Regions from separate parts of the Angustibacter sp. Root456 genome, predicted to be linked through region 3. Evidence: riboswitches for the same ligand, from Rfam matches in the RefSeq annotation. Region 3 holds a riboswitch; each other region holds the start of a gene.
The links. Region 3 has a riboswitch for S-adenosylmethionine ahead of ASD06_RS10460 (aminotransferase class V-fold PLP-dependent enzyme). Riboswitches for the same ligand answer to the same signal wherever they lie in the genome.
Positions count from the first base shown of each region.

Region 1: it holds a riboswitch for S-adenosylmethionine, as region 3 does, so the genes downstream of both, ASD06_RS20060 (putative leader peptide) here and ASD06_RS10460 (aminotransferase class V-fold PLP-dependent enzyme) in region 3, are expected to answer to the same signal.
Region 2: it holds a riboswitch for S-adenosylmethionine, as region 3 does, so the genes downstream of both, ASD06_RS05220 (bifunctional o-acetylhomoserine/o-acetylserine sulfhydrylase) here and ASD06_RS10460 (aminotransferase class V-fold PLP-dependent enzyme) in region 3, are expected to answer to the same signal.

Region 1 covers NZ_LMER01000020.1:234,681-240,113, forward strand. The annotation lists gene ASD06_RS18630 (sulfite exporter TauE/SafE family protein) at 1-857, opposite strand, end outside; gene ASD06_RS15850 (sulfate adenylyltransferase subunit 1) at 854-2,101, opposite strand; gene cysD (sulfate adenylyltransferase subunit CysD) at 2,101-3,021, opposite strand; gene ASD06_RS20060 (putative leader peptide) at 3,151-3,270, opposite strand; SAM riboswitch class IV at 3,286-3,401, opposite strand; tRNA gene ASD06_RS15860 (tRNA-Arg) at 3,559-3,631, opposite strand; gene ASD06_RS15865 (phosphoenolpyruvate carboxykinase (GTP)) at 4,071-5,433, shown strand, end outside.
Region 2 covers NZ_LMER01000014.1:8,565-13,997, reverse strand. The annotation lists gene ASD06_RS05225 (homoserine O-acetyltransferase) at 16-1,110, opposite strand; gene ASD06_RS05220 (bifunctional o-acetylhomoserine/o-acetylserine sulfhydrylase) at 1,142-2,458, opposite strand; SAM riboswitch class IV at 2,680-2,793, opposite strand; gene ASD06_RS05215 (DUF4192 domain-containing protein) at 2,840-3,985, opposite strand; gene ASD06_RS05210 (YkvA family protein) at 4,129-4,506, opposite strand; gene ASD06_RS05205 (EcsC family protein) at 4,585-5,241, opposite strand; gene ASD06_RS05200 (ATP-dependent DNA ligase) at 5,407-5,433, shown strand, end outside.
Region 3 covers NZ_LMER01000016.1:110,398-115,830, reverse strand. The annotation lists gene ASD06_RS10470 (alpha/beta hydrolase) at 1-655, shown strand, start outside; gene ASD06_RS10465 (NUDIX domain-containing protein) at 687-1,094, shown strand; gene ASD06_RS10460 (aminotransferase class V-fold PLP-dependent enzyme) at 1,119-2,483, opposite strand; SAM riboswitch class IV at 2,523-2,634, opposite strand; gene trpS (tryptophan--tRNA ligase) at 2,708-3,766, opposite strand; gene ASD06_RS10450 (GNAT family N-acetyltransferase) at 3,921-4,772, opposite strand; gene ASD06_RS10445 (hypothetical protein) at 4,776-5,433, opposite strand, start outside.

The sequences.
Region 1 (5,433 bases), on a different contig from region 3:
GACCTGGGCATGACAAACGTCATCAGCCGTCGGCTCGCCCACCACCCCAGCACGAGCAGACCCGTCACCACCAGCGCGGCCACCGGCGGGACGCGCACCAACGCCAGCGCCGACGTCCACACCAGCACGACCACCGCGCCACGCAGGACGCCCACCGGCGCCCGCGCAGACAGCCGGGCACCGACGTAGGTGGCCGGAACCGCTCCGACCACGAGAGCCGCAGCCACCGACAGCCGGACGTCCCCGAAGATCGCGTGCCCCAGCGCAGCCGCCGCGACGACGGGCACGGCCTGCACCAGGTCGGTGCCGACCAGCCGGTTCGCCCGCAGCGCCGGCTGCGTCGCGAGCAGCAGCGCCAGGATGACCGAGCCGGCGCCGACCGAGGTCAACCCGACGCAGGTTCCGCCGACCGCTCCCACCGCGACCGTGCTCCAGGCCGGGGCGGCTGGTCGGGTGGTCGCCGGAGCCTGACGCAACAACCGGCTCGCGGCCATCGCCGCCAGCGAGGCCAGCAAAACGCCACCCGTCACGACCCGCAGGTGCTCCTGCACCGCTGCACCGGCCCCCACGGCGCCCAGCACGAGGACGCTGCCGAACGCCATCGGCACAGCGCCCAAGCACAGTCGGCGCACCAGGAGCCAGTCGACCGTCCCGGCCCGCAGGTGCACGGCCGCACCGACCGGCTTCATGACCAGCGACGTCACCAGGTCGCTCGACACAGCGGTCAGCGGCGGCATCCCGAAGCCGAGCACGAGCAGCGGCGTGAGCAGGGCACCCCCACCCATCCCGGTCAGCCCCACGAGCAGGCCGACCAGCACCCCGGCGAGCACCAGCGGAGCCGTCGGCTCCGCCGTCACCCGGCGCCCCAGGGCAGGCGCCCGGCCATCCCCGCCGCGACGGTGGCACCGCTCAGCTCGTCGATCAGCACAAAGGCCCCGGTACGACGGTTGCGCGCGTAGTCGTCGAGCGGCAGCGGCTCGGCGGTCCGCACCGCGACGCGGCCGATGTCGTTGAGCGCCAACGAGTTCGCGGGTCGCAGCTGGGCCGACGTCACGTCGAGGACGCCCGTGGCGCGCACCTCGGCGCGGGTGGTGCGGGTCCCGTGCTTGAGCAGGTAGCGCCCGGGCACCAGGGGCTGCTCGGCCAGCCAGCAGACCGTGGCCTCCAGCTGCCGCACGACCGGCGGTGCGTCGTCGACATCGGCGATGACGCACCCGCGGCTCACGTCGACGTCGTCGGCGAGGCGCACCACCACGGACTGGCCCTCCACCCCACGGCCGACGGGTCCGTCGTACGTCTCGACGGCCGCCACGGTCGTGCGCACCCCCGAGGGGAGGACGACGACGTCGTCGCCGGGGCTCACGGTGCCGCCGGCGACGCGGCCGGCGTACCCGCGGTAGTCGCGGTCGGCCGCCCGCACGACGTACTGCACCGCGAAGCGCAGCCCGCTCACCGGCACCGTCGCCGCTGCCTCGACCTGCTCGAGGTGCTCCAGCACGGTTGGTCCGACATACCACGGCGCCCGGACCGAGCGGTGCACGACGTTGTCACCGTGCAGGGCCGACACCGGCACGGCCAGCACGTCATCGAAGCCCAGACCCGTGACGTGCGAACGGAACTCACGGACCACCCGCTCGAAGGCCGCCTCGCTCCACCCGACGAGGTCCATCTTGTTGACCACCAGCACCACGTGCGGGACGCGCAGCAGCGCCGCCACCGCCGCGTGCCGGCGTGACTGCTCGCTGATGCCGTGCCGGACGTCCACCAGCACGACCGCGACGTCGGCCGTGGAGGCACCGGTGACCATGTTGCGCGTGTACTGCACGTGCCCTGGCGTGTCCGCGAGGACGAAGGTGCGGGCCGGCGTCGCGAAGTACCGGTAGGCGACGTCGATCGTGATGCCCTGCTCCCGCTCGGCTCGCAGGCCGTCGGTGAGCAGCGACAGGTCGAGCTCGGTGCCTCGGCGCTCGCTCGCGTCGGCCACCGACGCGAGCTGGTCCTCCAGCACGCCCTTGGCGTCGTGCAGGAGCCGGCCGAGCAGCGTGGACTTGCCGTCGTCTACCGAGCCGGCGGTGGCGACGCGCAGCAGCGTGCTGGTCATCAGAAGTACCCCTCGCGCTTGCGGTCCTCCATGGCGGCCTCACCGGCCCGGTCGTCTGCGCGAGTGGCCCCCCGCTCGGTGACGCGCGTGACGGCGACCTCGGCCACGACCTCGGCCACCGTGCGAGCCCTCGACTCCACCGCGCCGGTGCAGGTGACGTCGCCGATGGTGCGGTAGCGCACCCTGCGCTGCTCCAGCACCTCGCCGGCCCGGCGCGGCAGGTGAGGTGAGTCGGCGAGCCACATGCCCTCGCGGCGGAACACCGCCCGCTCGTGGGCGAAGTAGAGCGACGGCACCTCCAGCCGCTCGCGCTCGATGTACTCCCACACGTCGAGCTCGGTCCAGTTCGACAGCGGGAAGACCCGCACGTGCTCACCCGGGCGGTGGCGGCCGTTGTAGAGGTCCCACAGCTCGGGCCGCTGCGCGCGGGGGTCCCACTGGCCGAGCTCATCACGCAGGCTGAACACGCGCTCTTTCGCGCGCGCCTTCTCCTCGTCGCGTCTCGCACCGCCGAAGACGGCGTCGAAGCGGTGCTCGGCGATGGCATCGAGCAGCGTGACGGTCTGCAACGGGTTGCGGCTGCCGCCCGGCCGCTCGTGCACTCGACCGCGAGCGATGGAGTCCTCGACGCTCGCGACGACCAGCCGGACGCCGAGCTCGCCGACCCGGCGGTCGCGGAACGCGATGACCTCCTCGAAGTTGTGCCCGGTGTCGACGTGCATCACCGGGAAGGGGATGCGCCCGGGCCAGAACGCCTTGGCGGCCAGGTGCAACATGACGATCGAGTCCTTGCCGCCGGAGAACAGCAGCACGGGGCGGTCGAGCTCACCTGCGACCTCGCGCAGGATGTGCACGGCCTCGGACTCGAGCAGGTCGAGGTGGCTCAGGGCCGATCTCGCCCGCAGTGGGGTGGCAGTCAACGTCTCTCCTCGGGAGCACGGGGACGCGCGCCGGCTCGGCCCACCGCCACGGGGCGGCGTGCGGGCATGAGGGCACGTCGAGATGGGGACGCCGACGAGCGGCGTCGAGGGAGTGCTAGAGCTGGCCGCTCAGCAGCAACAGGTGGCGCTGGACACGCGCTGGAGGTCGACGTGGCGACGCGACACCAGAACCAGGGCGGCGTGCGCCGAGCCTGCGGTGCGGGATCCGGCCACGGTTCCCCTTCTCATCAGGACCCTGTGCGGAGTCCGCGCTTGCGGCGACGGGGCGTCCGTCGTCGCCTGGTCCTCACCCGGAGCACCCCGCCGCGCAGGAGGGTTGCCGGCCAGCGAGCCGGGGCTTGGCGCTGGCGCTCATGACCGTGATCAGGAGGCTAGGCAGCGCCGCGGGCGGGGCGCAAGGACGTCGGCGAACGGTCCACCACGTGGGACGGCGGGCGCTGGGGGAGCCGCAGAACCCGGAAACGACAGCAGCCCCGGACATCTCCGGGGCTGCTGGGTGATGCTGTCTCAACTGCGCGCGCCCGAAGGGATTCGAACCCCTAACCTTCTGATCCGTAGTCAGATGCTCTATCCGTTGAGCTACGGGCGCCCGGCCAACTGGCCGCGTCGATAGTAGCGGACACCGCGCGTGCCCCTGAAATCGAGGCCCACCCCCCCTGCTGCCACCCAAACCCCCTTCCGCCAGCCCAACCGCTTTCCGCCAGCCGGCCGCGGCCTGAGCCGCGGAGGCACCACCAAGGCACCCCCCACCGGGCGCCAGCGTGGACGCGCTCTCACACAACGCCCCTGCCGGATCTCGCAAGGACGCCGCAAGACGCCGCAAGAAGTCCGCAAGAAGCGCCGCGCTTGTGAGTGATTTCACGAGCGGGTCACTCTTCTCGGCGTACCACGACGTGAGATGTGGGGCTACGGTGCTTGGCAACGCAGCCTCTGCAACGGATCGCCCTTGACGATCCGCGAGGTGACCGTTGGAGAAGCCGACGGTCGAACCAGGTCGACGATGACCGCGCGAAGGGACAGCCAGCGCCATGACTGCCGATACCTCCTCCACCACGAGCGATCTGAGCGTCGAGCCGGCTGCGCCGGCCGAGACCGCACCCACCACCCACGCCCGGCTGCAGGCCTGGGTGTCGCAGGTCGCCGAGCTGACCCAGCCCGACCGCATCCACTGGTGCACCGGCTCGGACGAGGAGTGGGCGCAGGTCACCGACGACCTGGTCGCCTCCGGCACCTTCGTGCGCCTGAACGACGACAAGAAGCCGAACTCGTTCTGGGCCGCCTCCGACCCCACCGACGTCGCGCGCGTCGAGGACCGCACCTTCATCTGCAGCGTCGACGAGAAGGACTGCGGGCCCACCAACAACTGGATGGCGCCGGACGAGATGAAGGCCATCATGACCGACCTGTACCGCGGGTCGATGCGTGGCCGCACGATGTACGTCATCCCGTTCGTGATGGGCCACCTGGACGCCGAGCAGCCGATGTTCGGCGTCGAGATCACCGACTCCGCCTACGTCGTCGCGTCCATGCGGATCATGGCCCGCATGGGCACGAGCGTGCTGCGTCGCATCGAGGAGCTCGACGCCGACTTCGTGCCGGCCCTGCACTCCGTGGGCGCTCCGCTCGAGCCCGGCCAGGCCGACGTCGCGTGGCCGTGCAGCGACACCAAGTACATCGTGCAGTTCCCCGAGGAGCGGATGATCTGGAGCTACGGCTCCGGCTACGGCGGCAACGCCCTGCTCGGCAAGAAGTGCTACAGCCTGCGCATCGCCAGCGTCATGGCGCGCGACGAGGGCTGGCTCGCCGAGCACATGCTGATCCTCAAGCTCACCAGCCCCGAGCAGCAGACCTACTACGTCGCGGCGGCCTTCCCGAGCGCCTGCGGCAAGACCAACCTGGCCATGCTCGAGCCGAGCATCCCCGGCTGGAAGGTCGAGACCCTCGGCGACGACATCGCCTGGATGCGCTTCGGTGAGGACGGCCGCCTCTACGCCGTCAACCCCGAGTTCGGCTTCTTCGGCGTCGCCCCGGGCACCAACGAGAAGACCAACCCCAACGCCATGCGCACCCTCGAGCGCGGCAACTCCATCTTCACCAACGTCGCCCTCACCGACGACGGCGACATCTGGTGGGAGGGCATGGAGAACCAGCCGGCCCACGCGACGTCGTGGAAGCACGAGGAGTGGACGCCGGAGTCGGGCGAGCTGTCGAGCCACCCCAACAGCCGCTACTGCACGCCGATCAACCAGTGCCCGATCCTGGCGCCCGAGTACGACGACCCCAAGGGCGTGCCGATCTCGGCCATCTTTTTCGGCGGACGCCGGGCCTCGACCATCCCGCTCGTCACCGAGGCGCGCGACTGGGTGCACGGGACGTTCATGGGCGCCACGC
Region 2 (5,433 bases), on a different contig from region 3:
CGTCGGGTTCGCTCGTCAGCGGCAGCGAACGTCGGCTGGCAGCGCCTCGCGCACGAGCTCGCCCACCTGGGCGGTCTCGATCAGGAACCCGTCGTGGCCGTACGGCGAGTGGATGGTGCGCAGCGGCCGCGCGGTCGGTGCGGCCGCCACGATCTCCTGCGACAGCCGTGGCGGGTACAGCCGGTCGGTGTCGACCGCCGCCACGACCAGGTCGCACGTGACGCGCGCCAGTGCTGCGGTGGCACCACCGCGGCCGCGTCCCACGTCGTGCGAGCTCATCGCCTCGGTGAGCACCACGTACGAACCGGCGTCGAACCGGCGCGCGAGCTTGGCGGCGTGGTGGTCGAGATAGCTCTCGACCGCGTAGCGCCCGGACCCGCCGATCGGCTGCTCCTCCCCCTGCGCAGAGCGGCCGAAACGGTCGGCCAGCTCCTGCTCGCTGCGGTAGGTCACGTGCGCGATGCGGCGGGCGATGCCGAGCCCAGTCTGCGGCCCCGGGCCGTCGGCGTGGTGGTAGTCGCCTCCTGCCCAGTGCGGGTCGCTGCGGATGGCGAGCAGCTGCGGTTGGCACCAGGCGATCTGCTCGGCGCTCGCTGCGGCCGCCGACGCCAGCACCACCGCCGACCGCAGTCGCTGCGGGTGGGTCACCGCCCACTCGAGCACGCGCATGCCACCCATCGAGCCACCGATGACGCTCGCCCAGCTCTCGATGCCCAGCTGGTCGGCGAGCCGCACCTCGGCCTCGACCTGGTCGCGCACCGTGATGAACGGGAAACGCGAACCCCACGCCCGACCGTCCGGCGCCGCGGACGACGGCCCCGTGGTGCCCTGGCATCCGCCCAGGACGTTCGGCGCCACCACGAACCAGCGGTCGGTGTCGAGGGGGCGGCCCGGACCGACGAGCGCGTCCCACCAGCCCGGCGTCGGGTGGCCGGGGCCGGCCGGGCCAGCCACGTGGCTGTCACCGGTGAGCGCGTGCAGCACCAACACCGCGTTGTCGCGCGCCGCGTTCAGCGTGCCCCAGGTCTCGTACGCCACCTCGACGTCCGGCAGGGCGCCACGTGCCTCGAGCGTGATGGTGCCGACGCCGACGGTGCGTCGTCGACCCACGGGGTCGCCTGCTCGCCAGCCGGGCACCTGCTCAGGCCTCCTTGGCTGCGCGAAAGCCCGCCTCGAGGTCGGCCAGGATGTCGTCGATGTGCTCCAGGCCCACGGCCAGGCGCACCAGACCCGGCGTGACACCGCTCGCGCGCTGCTCGTCCGGCGACAGCTGGCTGTGCGTCGTCGAGGCCGGGTGGATGACCAGGCTGCGCACGTCGCCGATGTTGGCGACGTGGCTGTGCAGCTCGAGCGCCTCGACGAACCGTTGACCGGCCGCGGCGCCGCCCTTGATCTCGAAGGCGAGCACGGCGCCGACACCCTGCGGGGCGTACTTGCGTCCACGCTCGTACCAGGGGCTGTTCGGCAGGCCCGCGTACGCGACGCTCTCGACCTCGTCGCGTCCTTCGAGCCAGCGGGCCACGGCCTGCGCGTTCTGGACGTGCCGTTCGACCCGCAGGCTGAGCGTCTCGACGCCCTGCGCGATGAGGAACGCGTTGAACGGCGAGACCGCCGCACCTAGGTCGCGCAGCAACTGCACCCGGGCCTTGAGGATGAAGGCGAGGTTCGCACCCAGCGGGCTGCCCACGCCGAGGTCGCGGGCGTAGACCAGACCGTGGTAGCTCGGGTCGGGCTGGTTGTAGTTGGGGAACCGGTCGGGGTACGCGGCGTAGTCGAAGCGGCCGCCGTCGACGATGACGCCGGCGATCGACGTCCCGTGGCCACCGAGGTACTTGGTGGCCGAGTGGATGACGACGTCGGCACCCCACTCCAGCGGCCGGATCAGGTAGGGCGTGGCGATCGTGTTGTCGACGACGAGTGGCACACCGAACTCGTGCGCCACTGCGGCGACCCCCTCGATGTCGAGGACGTCGGACCTCGGGTTCGACACCGTCTCGGCGAAGAACACCTTGGTGTTCGGCCGGATCGCAGCCTTCCAGGAGTCGAGGTCGTCGGGGTTCTCGACGAACGTCGTCTCGATGCCGAGCTTGGGGAACGTGTAGTGCAGGAGGTTGTACGTGCCGCCGTACAGGCTGGGGCTGGCCACCACGTGGTCGCCCGCCTCGGCGACGTTCAGCAGGGCGAGCGTCTCGGCGGACTGTCCGCTGGCCACCAGCAGGGCTCCGACGCCACCCTCGAGGCTGGCGATGCGCTGCTCCACCGCGTCGGTCGTGGGGTTCATCAGCCGCGTGTAGATGTTGCCGAACTCCTTGAGCCCGAACAGATTCGCGGCGTGCTCGCTGTTCTTGAAGACGTAGGACGTCGTCTGGTAGATCGGCAGTGCCCGCGCCCCCGTGGTGGGGTCCGCGGCCTGGCCGGCGTGGATCTGTCGGGTCTCGAAGGACCAACCGTTGCTCATGGTGTCTCCTGGGATCGGGCGCGCACGAGGGCGCCCGGTGGCTGCGGGCAGGTGCGAGGACGAACGAGGGTGCAGTCGCTCAGCCGGCGCGACGAATCGCGGGTGGAGGCGCGGGGCGGTCAGCCCCGGCGCGACCGGTGGATGGGTGAGCGACGGTCGAGGTCAGCGACGCATTCGACAGGTCACGGAGGGCTCCCAAGGTTCTGGGCCCGTCGGTGACGGACCCGCGCTTGCCCACACCTGCTGGTGTCGGCCAGGTCATCACCCGGGGCACCCCACCGCGGTTGGAGGGTTGCCGGCCAGCGAGCCGGGGCTTCGCGCTGGCACTCATGACCTGCGTCGAAAGTACCAGCGAGTGCCTCGCACGCCCAGCACGCGGGATCAGTCTCTCAGCATCCGAGACGCCGAGGCCTCCTCGCTCGGCCGCTCTCCCGCGCCGAACCGCCGAGTCGTCTGGACCCAGGCCGGTGGGATCGCTGCTCGCAGCAACTGCGCCAGGAGCACCGCCAGGCGGTAGTCGGGGTCGAGCGAGAGCGCCCGCTCCACGGCGGCGTTGGCGAGGGCGCCTTCGCCGGCGCCCCAGTACTGGGCGGCCAGCAACGTCAGCGGTGCGACCGCGAGCTGGCCGTCGGACATCACGGCGAGCTCGCGCAGCACCCTCGTGACCGGGTCGTCCTCGTGGTGCTCCGGTCGGCGGGGAGGGTGACTCCCGCCGCGACCCTCCGGCAGCCCCTCGAGCCAGGCTGAGCAGCGTTCGCAGAGCGCGTCGCGCAGCCCGATGTCGAGCATCCCGGCGACCAGCAGACCCGCTTCGTCGGCGTCCAGACGCAGGCTCGCGTCACCGCGGCTGCGGCTCACCGCGGCATCGAACAGGCCGGTCACCTCGCTCACCCACGCCCGCACGCCCTCCACCCCGCCGTCCTCGAGCGCAGCGCGCCGGGCCAGCTCGCGCTCGGCGACGCTCGCCACCGCTGCCGTGGTGAGGGGGCCGCGTGGCGCGACCCGGCTGACCAGGTCGTCGCGATCGGCGAGCGGCGCGCGGCCCTGCAGCACGAGCGTCGCCGCGGCCTGGGTCGATCGCACATCACTCACCGGCGTCCCGGCCTCCGGGCAGCACCTGGCCGACCGGCAGGTCATCGACCAGAAGCGCTCCCGGCCGACGTACACCGCCTCCTTGACCGGCACGCCGTCCTCGGCGAACCGCTGCTCGACCGCGTCGACCAGCACCTGACCGGGACGCAGCCGCGGCTGCCAGGGCGTGTCGTCGTAGACCAGCAGCGCCACCTGGCTCGGCTCGTCGCGCAGCACGCACGGCACCACCTCGGTGGCGAACTCCTCGGCCGCCGTCGTGCCGTCCGGCAGGTCGAAGCGGGCGGCCAGACCGCACCGCAGTCGAGGACCACGCAACGACAGGACGACGAGGCTGCGCCGGGGATGAAAGCCGAGGAGATAGGGCACGAGCGAGACGAGGTCACCCGGGCCGCTCACGGTGAGGACGGGCTGACTGGCAGAGGGGGAGGTGGTCATGGCGACCACTGTGGCCAGTGCCCACGACCGTGCGTCGGTGCCGGCGCCGGCACTGTGGACCGCCCGGCCCCTGTGGACGACGGCCTGTGGAGGACGAGCGGTGGTCCACAGGCCACGATGAGCGACTTGCGCCGCTCACCGGGTCAGCGCACGACCTGCCCGGGGACGACGTGCGGTCGCCGGCCGGCGGGCTCCGAACGCTCCCAACACAAGAACGCCTCGGTCTCGGCGAGCACGCGGCCAGCCACCCACGTGACGACGAACGCGTCGTCCGCGAGCCCGATCAGGGGGATGATCGCCTCGGGCACCAGGTCGACCGGCGACACCGCGTAGAGCACGCCGAGCGCCAGCAACCCGAGCTGACCGCGGGTCGTACCGCGGTAGCGGCCGGTCAGGGTCGCCACGACGAGCCGGGGCAGCGCGGCGAGGCGCTCACCGACCCCGGGCGCGCCATCGCGTCCGGCGCCCCGCAGGGCGCGGGCCAGCGCGACGAACGCCGTGGTCTTGCGCCACCGGGCCATGACTTCGCTCCTCACTCCCCGCCACCACGGCGGGGTCACCGTGCGCTTGGACGTTCCAGCGTCGCGCCAGGTTCCCGCTCAGCGGGCCGTGACCGCCTGCGGGAACTCGCGGCGGCCGCTCTCCGCGATCCGCCGCATGAGGTAGAGGTCGACGCCGGCGCCGACGACGCCACCGACCACGGGCACGCCCTTGCCGAAGCGCGAGAGGGCCGACTTGCCCACCTGGCTGACCAGACGGAAACCGATCCCCTTGTTGATCACCATGATCGCCGGCCCGGGCAGCCGCTGAGCCGCGAGGCTGGCCAGTCGCCCGCTCGTGCGGACGCCCGCCTTCGCGAGCAGGTCAGCGGCGTCCGCGCCCACCAAGGTGAGCATGACGGCCTCGCGCACGCCGGTCTGGCGCAGGTCGTAGCCGCGCAGGCTCGCGACCGACCCCACCATGCGCGTCGCCACCGCGTAGAAGCCCAGGATGTTGGCGGGCAGCGCGACCGGCAGGGTGACGAAACCACCGAGGCCGGTGACGAACCCACCGGCCGCCGCGAGCCGCAGGTGCGAGCGCACGACGGCGTCCACCGAACGCTCGGTGTCGCCGTGGTCGCTACGCGCCGAGTCGGCCACCTTCTGTGCCGAGTCGAACGGGCCACGACCGTCCAGGCCGACGTCGAGCAGCTGCTCGACGACCTTGCCGGCGTGGGCGGCCAGACCCTGGGGGTCGTCCTGACGTGCGTCGGGCACTGTTCCTCCTCGGTCGGCGTCCAGAGCCGCGGCAGCCGCTCCGGGTGTCGTAGCCACTGATCCTGCCTCGCCGTTCCGGCCACCGCACGGCGACGGGCCGGGGTCGAGGAGAAGCGAGGGCGCAGTGGGGGCTGTCGGTGGCGGCTGTCGGTGGCGGCGGACAGCATGAGGGGCGTGCTGCTCCAAGAGGTC
Region 3 (5,433 bases):
GCGCGGCTACTCCCCGCTCCCCCAGCCCACCGCGATCGACGCGTACCGCCTCGACCAGCTGGTGGCTGACGCGGTCGCGGTGCTCGACGCGACGACCGCGGGTGAGGCGGTGCTCGTCGTCGGGCACGACTGGGGCGCAGCGGTGGCCTGGGCTTTGGCCGCCTACCACCCACAGCGCGTGCGCGGCCTCGTCGCGGCGTCGGTGCCGCACCCAGGCGCGTTCGGCGCTGCGCTGCGGTCGGACGCCGAGCAGAAGGAGCGTTCGGCGTACATGCGGTTGCTGAGCGACGTCGAGCGCGCCGAACGCGTCCTGCTCGACGACGACGGCCGCCGGCTGAGGGCGTTCTTCTCCGGCTCGACGCTGAGCAAGGACGTGGTCGACGGCTACGTCGCTCCGATGCTCGAGCCAGGTCGGCTGCGCGGCCCCCTCGCCTGGTACGCCGCGATGGACGCCCAGTTCGCCGCCGTCCCGCCGGTGCGCGTGCCGACCGTCTACCTCTCGGCCGACCACGACCTCGCCGTCGGACGGCGAGCCGTCGAGGAGTGTGCGGAGTGGGTCGACGCGCCGTACGAGCACGTGGCCTTGCCTGGTTCGCACTGGATCCCGGACGAGCGGCCCGACGCCGTCGTCGAGGCTGTGCGCGGTCTGCTTTGACCGGTGCATCGCGCTGTGCTCTGATCCGCGAGTGCACACGGTGGTGGTGGTCGGCGCCTTGGTCCGGGACGGTCAGGTGCTGCTCGTGCACCGTCGCCCGGACAAGCACGCCTACCCCGACCTCTGGGACCTGCCGGGTGGCGCCATGGAGGCGGGTGAGTCAGAGCTCGACGCGCTCAGCCGAGAGCTGCACGAGGAGCTCGGGGTGCAGGTGGCGACGGCCTCGGCGACGCACCTCACCCGGCTGAGCGTCGGCCCCGCCGCTGACCCAGCGGTGCTCAGCGCCTGGCTCGTGCGCGAGTGGCAGGGCACCCCCGCGAACACCGCCCCCGAGGAGCACGACGGCCTGAAGTGGTGCGATCTCGCGCACCTGCCACCTCCTCCGCACGTCCTCGCGCGCACCGCTTTGCTGGCGGCGCTGCGCATCGGGCGCGACTGACGTCGACCCCCGACCCGACGGCGCTCAGCCGCCGCAGGGCGAGGAGCCGGCCGCTGACGGCGCAACCCACTCCGGCAGCGGCCGGACGTCGCACACCGGCTGCCAGCGCCCGTCGACGAGCGCGTACTCGGCGCCGGTTCCCCGCCGCACCAGGGCCGCGACCCCCGCGACGAGGCGGTCGACGTCCTCAGCCCGCGAGCCGACGCCAACGCTCGCCCGTACGGCCGCATCCAGCCCGAGCCGGGCGAGCAGCGGGTGGGCGCAGAAGCGCCCGTCGCGCACGCCGATGCCGTGCTCGGCCGACAGGTACGCCGCGACCAGGCCGGGGTCGTGGCCGTCGACCGTGAAGGTGACGACCCCGATCGACGAGGGCGCGTCGTCGAACACCCGGTGCAGCCCGACGCCGGGCACCGCGCTCAGCCCGTCGACGAGCCGACCGCGCAGCGCCGCCTCGTGCACCTCGAGCGCCCCCTCGGGCAGCGCCCGCAGCTCGCGGCACGCGCGGGCCAGCGCCACCGCGCCGAGGACGTTCGGGGTCCCGCCCTCGTGCCGGGCCGGAACGGGCGCCCAGCGGGTCGAGTCGACCGTCACCTCGCGCACGGCTCCCCCGCCTGCGAGGTACGGCTGCGCCAGGTCGAGCCAGTCGCGTCGTCCGACGAGCACCCCGCAGCCGTACGGCGCGTACAGCTTGTGGCCGCTGAAGGCGACGTAGTCGACGCCGGTCGCTTCGAGGTCGATCGCGCGATGCGGCGCCAGCTGGGCGGCGTCCACGACCACGCGAGCCCCGCGGCGATGAGCGAGGCGCACGATGCGCTCGACCGGCAGCTCCTCACCAGTGACGTTCGACGCGCCGGTGATGGCGAGCAGCGCCGCCGGCTGCGCCGCCAAGGCGTCGTCGAGTGCGGCCAGCGTGGCGTCGACGGTCCGCTCGACGGCGACGCAGCGGTGCGGCAACCGCTGCCACGGCAGCAGGTTCGCGTGGTGCTCGAGGTCGAGGAACACCACGTCACCCCAGGCCGGCACGCAGCCCGCCAGCAGGTTGAGCGCGTCCGTGGTGTTGCGCGTGAACACGACGACGTCGCCCGGTCGGGCACCCACGAACTCCCCCACGGCAGCGCGAGCGTCCTCGAGCAGCGCCGTCGACACCTGCGAGGCGTACCCGGCCCCCCGGTGGACGCTGGCGTAGTAGGGCAGCACCTGCTCCACGTGCTCGGCCACGGCCGCCAGGGCCGGAGCGCTGGCGGCGTAGTCGAGGTTCGCGTAGCGCCTCCACGAGCCGTCGAGCAGCGGCACCGGCAGGTCACCGCCGACGACGGTGAGCAGGGGCTGGTCGCAGGACGCCGAAACCGTTGCGGCCCGGGGGTCTTCGATGACGATGGGACTGGACATCAGGTACTCCAGAGGGTCTGGGACCCCTGCCGTCGCCGGAGCCCGCGCTTGCGCCGACACCTCGCCGACGCCAGGTCGTCACCCGGGGCACCCCACCGCGGTGGAGGGTTGCCGGCCAGCGAGCCGGGGCTTCGCGCTGGCGCTCATGACCTCTGCCGACCGTATCGGCAGGCCGCGCCGACGCCCAAGCGTCGAGACCCCGCGTCTCGCAGTGCGAGATCTGCTCACGTCAGACCCATCGCCTCGTGCACGCGCGCCAGCGTCGCAGCGGCCAGGGGACGCGCCCGCTCCAGGCCGGCAGCGAGCACGGCGTCGACGACGTCCGGCTGGCGTTCGAGCTCACGCCGCCGGGCCCTGATCGGCCGCAGGTGCTCGTTCACCGCCTCGGCCACCACGGCTTTCAACCGCGCCGCGCCGCTGCCGACCTCGGACGCGACGTCCTGCGGCGTGCGGCCGGAGCACAGCGCGGCCATCAGCACCAGGCTCGACACCTCGGGACGGCGCTGCGGCTCGTAGGTGATCTCCCGCTCGGAGTCGGTGACCGCCGACCGCACGAGGCGCGCCGTGTCGTCCTCACTGGCGCCCAGCGCGATCGCGTTGCCCCGGCTCTTGGACATCTTCTGCCCGTCCGTGCCGAGCAGCCGCGGCGCCTCGGTGAGCAGCGCCTGCGGTGGCGTCAGGACGCTCGCGCCGCGGCCGTAGCGCTCGTTGACCCGACGGGCCGCGACCCGCGTCTGCTCCAGGTGCGGCAGCTGGTCGTCGCCCACCGGCACGAGCGTGCCGCCCACCGCGAGGATGTCGGCGGCCTGGTGCACCGGGTAGGTGAGCATCAGCGCGCTGAGGGGCCCGGCGTGCCCGGCCTCGGCCTTCACCGTGGGGTTGCGCTGCAGCTCGGCCAGGGTCGCCGTCGACAGCAGCGGCAGCATCAGCTGACCGATCTCGGGCACGGCGCTGTGCCGGAAGACGCTGGTGCGCAAGGGGTCCAGGCCAACCGCGAGGTAGTCGAGCACCAGCTCGCGGACGTTCGCCGCCACCTCGCTGGTGTCGCTGCGGTCGGTGACGACCTGGTAGTCGGCGATGACGACGAACGTCTGCACTCCGGCGTCCTGCAGGCGCACGCGCTCGCGCAGCGTGCCGAGGTAGTGACCGAGGTGCAGCGGGCCGGTGGGCCGGTCGCCGGTGAGCACGCGGTAGCGGTCGGGCGCCTCGAGGACGTCCGCGCGGTCCGCGAGCAGCGAGGTGGTGGAAGGCGTCGTGAGGGTCGAGGCAGCGAAGGTGGTCATGTCGGGCTCCAGTCGTCGAGTGGGACGACCGCCGCCGCAGCGAGCGAGATGAGCGCGAGATGCCGAGCTGACCTGGCCGCCGGACGGCGGCCATGAGGGAATGCGTCAGCGGCCGCCGATTACGGCAGCCACCACTGGCGCGTCAGGGTGCAGCTCACGCGTCGATGGTAGCGGCAAAGGCGAGGTCCGTGGCCGTCCCGATCACGCGGTACCCCAACCGCTCGTACACCGCGTTGGACGTCGGGTTGGCCGCGTCGGTGTAGAGCATGCACGTGCGCCCGGGCTCGGCCAGCTGCTCGCGAGTGACGGCGGCGACGCACGCCGCTGCGTACCCCCGGCCGCGCTCCTGCGGTGGCGTGTAGACCAGCTGCACGCGCGCGACCCCGGCCTCCGGCAGGGTCACCGCGGCCATCGACACGGGACGACCGTCGACCTCCCAGACGTGCAGCAGACCGGCCGCGACGCGCGCAGTGACGTGGTCGATACGGGCGCCCCCGGGCGTCGCCTCGTCGGTGAACGCCTCCCCCCAGCCCCGCAGCAACGGGACGTCGGCAGGCCCAGCGAGGCGGTGTCGCCCAGGCGGGGCGGGTGGCTCGACGAGCTCGTCGACCTGCAGCAGCCGCTGGCGCATGACGACCTCGGCGGACGGCCCGCCGCGCCGCACCCACTCGTCGGCGAAGACCTGGCCGCTGGGGTCCGGTCCACCCACCGAGCGCAGGTCGGGACGAGCCACCCACGCGGCGCGGGCCAGCGCGCGCACGACAGCGTCGTCGTCCGCGGTGAGGTAGGCGCCATGGGGCGGCGTCTGCATGAGCGCGCCCACCACCTCACCGTCCGGCTGCTCGACCCACCACCACAGCTCGCTCTGCGGCGGCTCCGCCCGCTCACCGGCCAGGGCCCGCGCGAGGCGGGTGAGGATGACGCTGTGCCGCGCCGGCCGTTCAGCCAGGAAGCCCCGCACCCGCTCGGCGAAGCGGCGCGGGTCGTGGCCGGTGACGACGTCCACGGCTCAGCCGACGACCTGGAAGTCGCCCTGCTCCAGCCGCCGCACCAGCTCACCGACGCTGCGCGCCTGCACCACCGTGTCGTCCCAGCCGGTGCTGGAGTCCTCGACGAGGTGCACCGGCGGGTCGGGCTCGCGCAGGTCGATCACGAGATGGCGGTGCTGGCCGTCCGCACCGATCACCAGCGCGCCGGGGTGGAACACCATCTCCTGCATCCACGCCTGGGTGACCTGGATCGCCACGTGCGGTGGGTGCAGGTCGACGTAGGTGCCGGTGGCCATCCACCCGCGGCGCAGCCACGTCGGCGCCGTCACCATGGCCCGCCAGGTGTCGGGCACCAGCTCGCCGAAGGCGTCGCGCACCGCGTCGACCTCCACGTGCGGCACACCGCGCTGGTACTGCGCCTCCTCGCAGATGTCACCGACGATCGCCTTGGTGAGCCGCCGGCCCTTGGGGATGCTCAGGCGCCCGTCGTGGGCGGCGACACCCGACCACGAGGTGACCTCGGCCGGGACGTCGAAGACGACCAGCGACCCCTCGCCGCGCGCCGGCACGACCTCCTCGCGCAGGACGCGCACCGCGTCGGTGCGCAGGGTGAAGGCGTCGACCGTGACGTCGTCCGCACCGCGCTGCGGCCACGTGCTCCAGCCGGTGGCCGCGAGG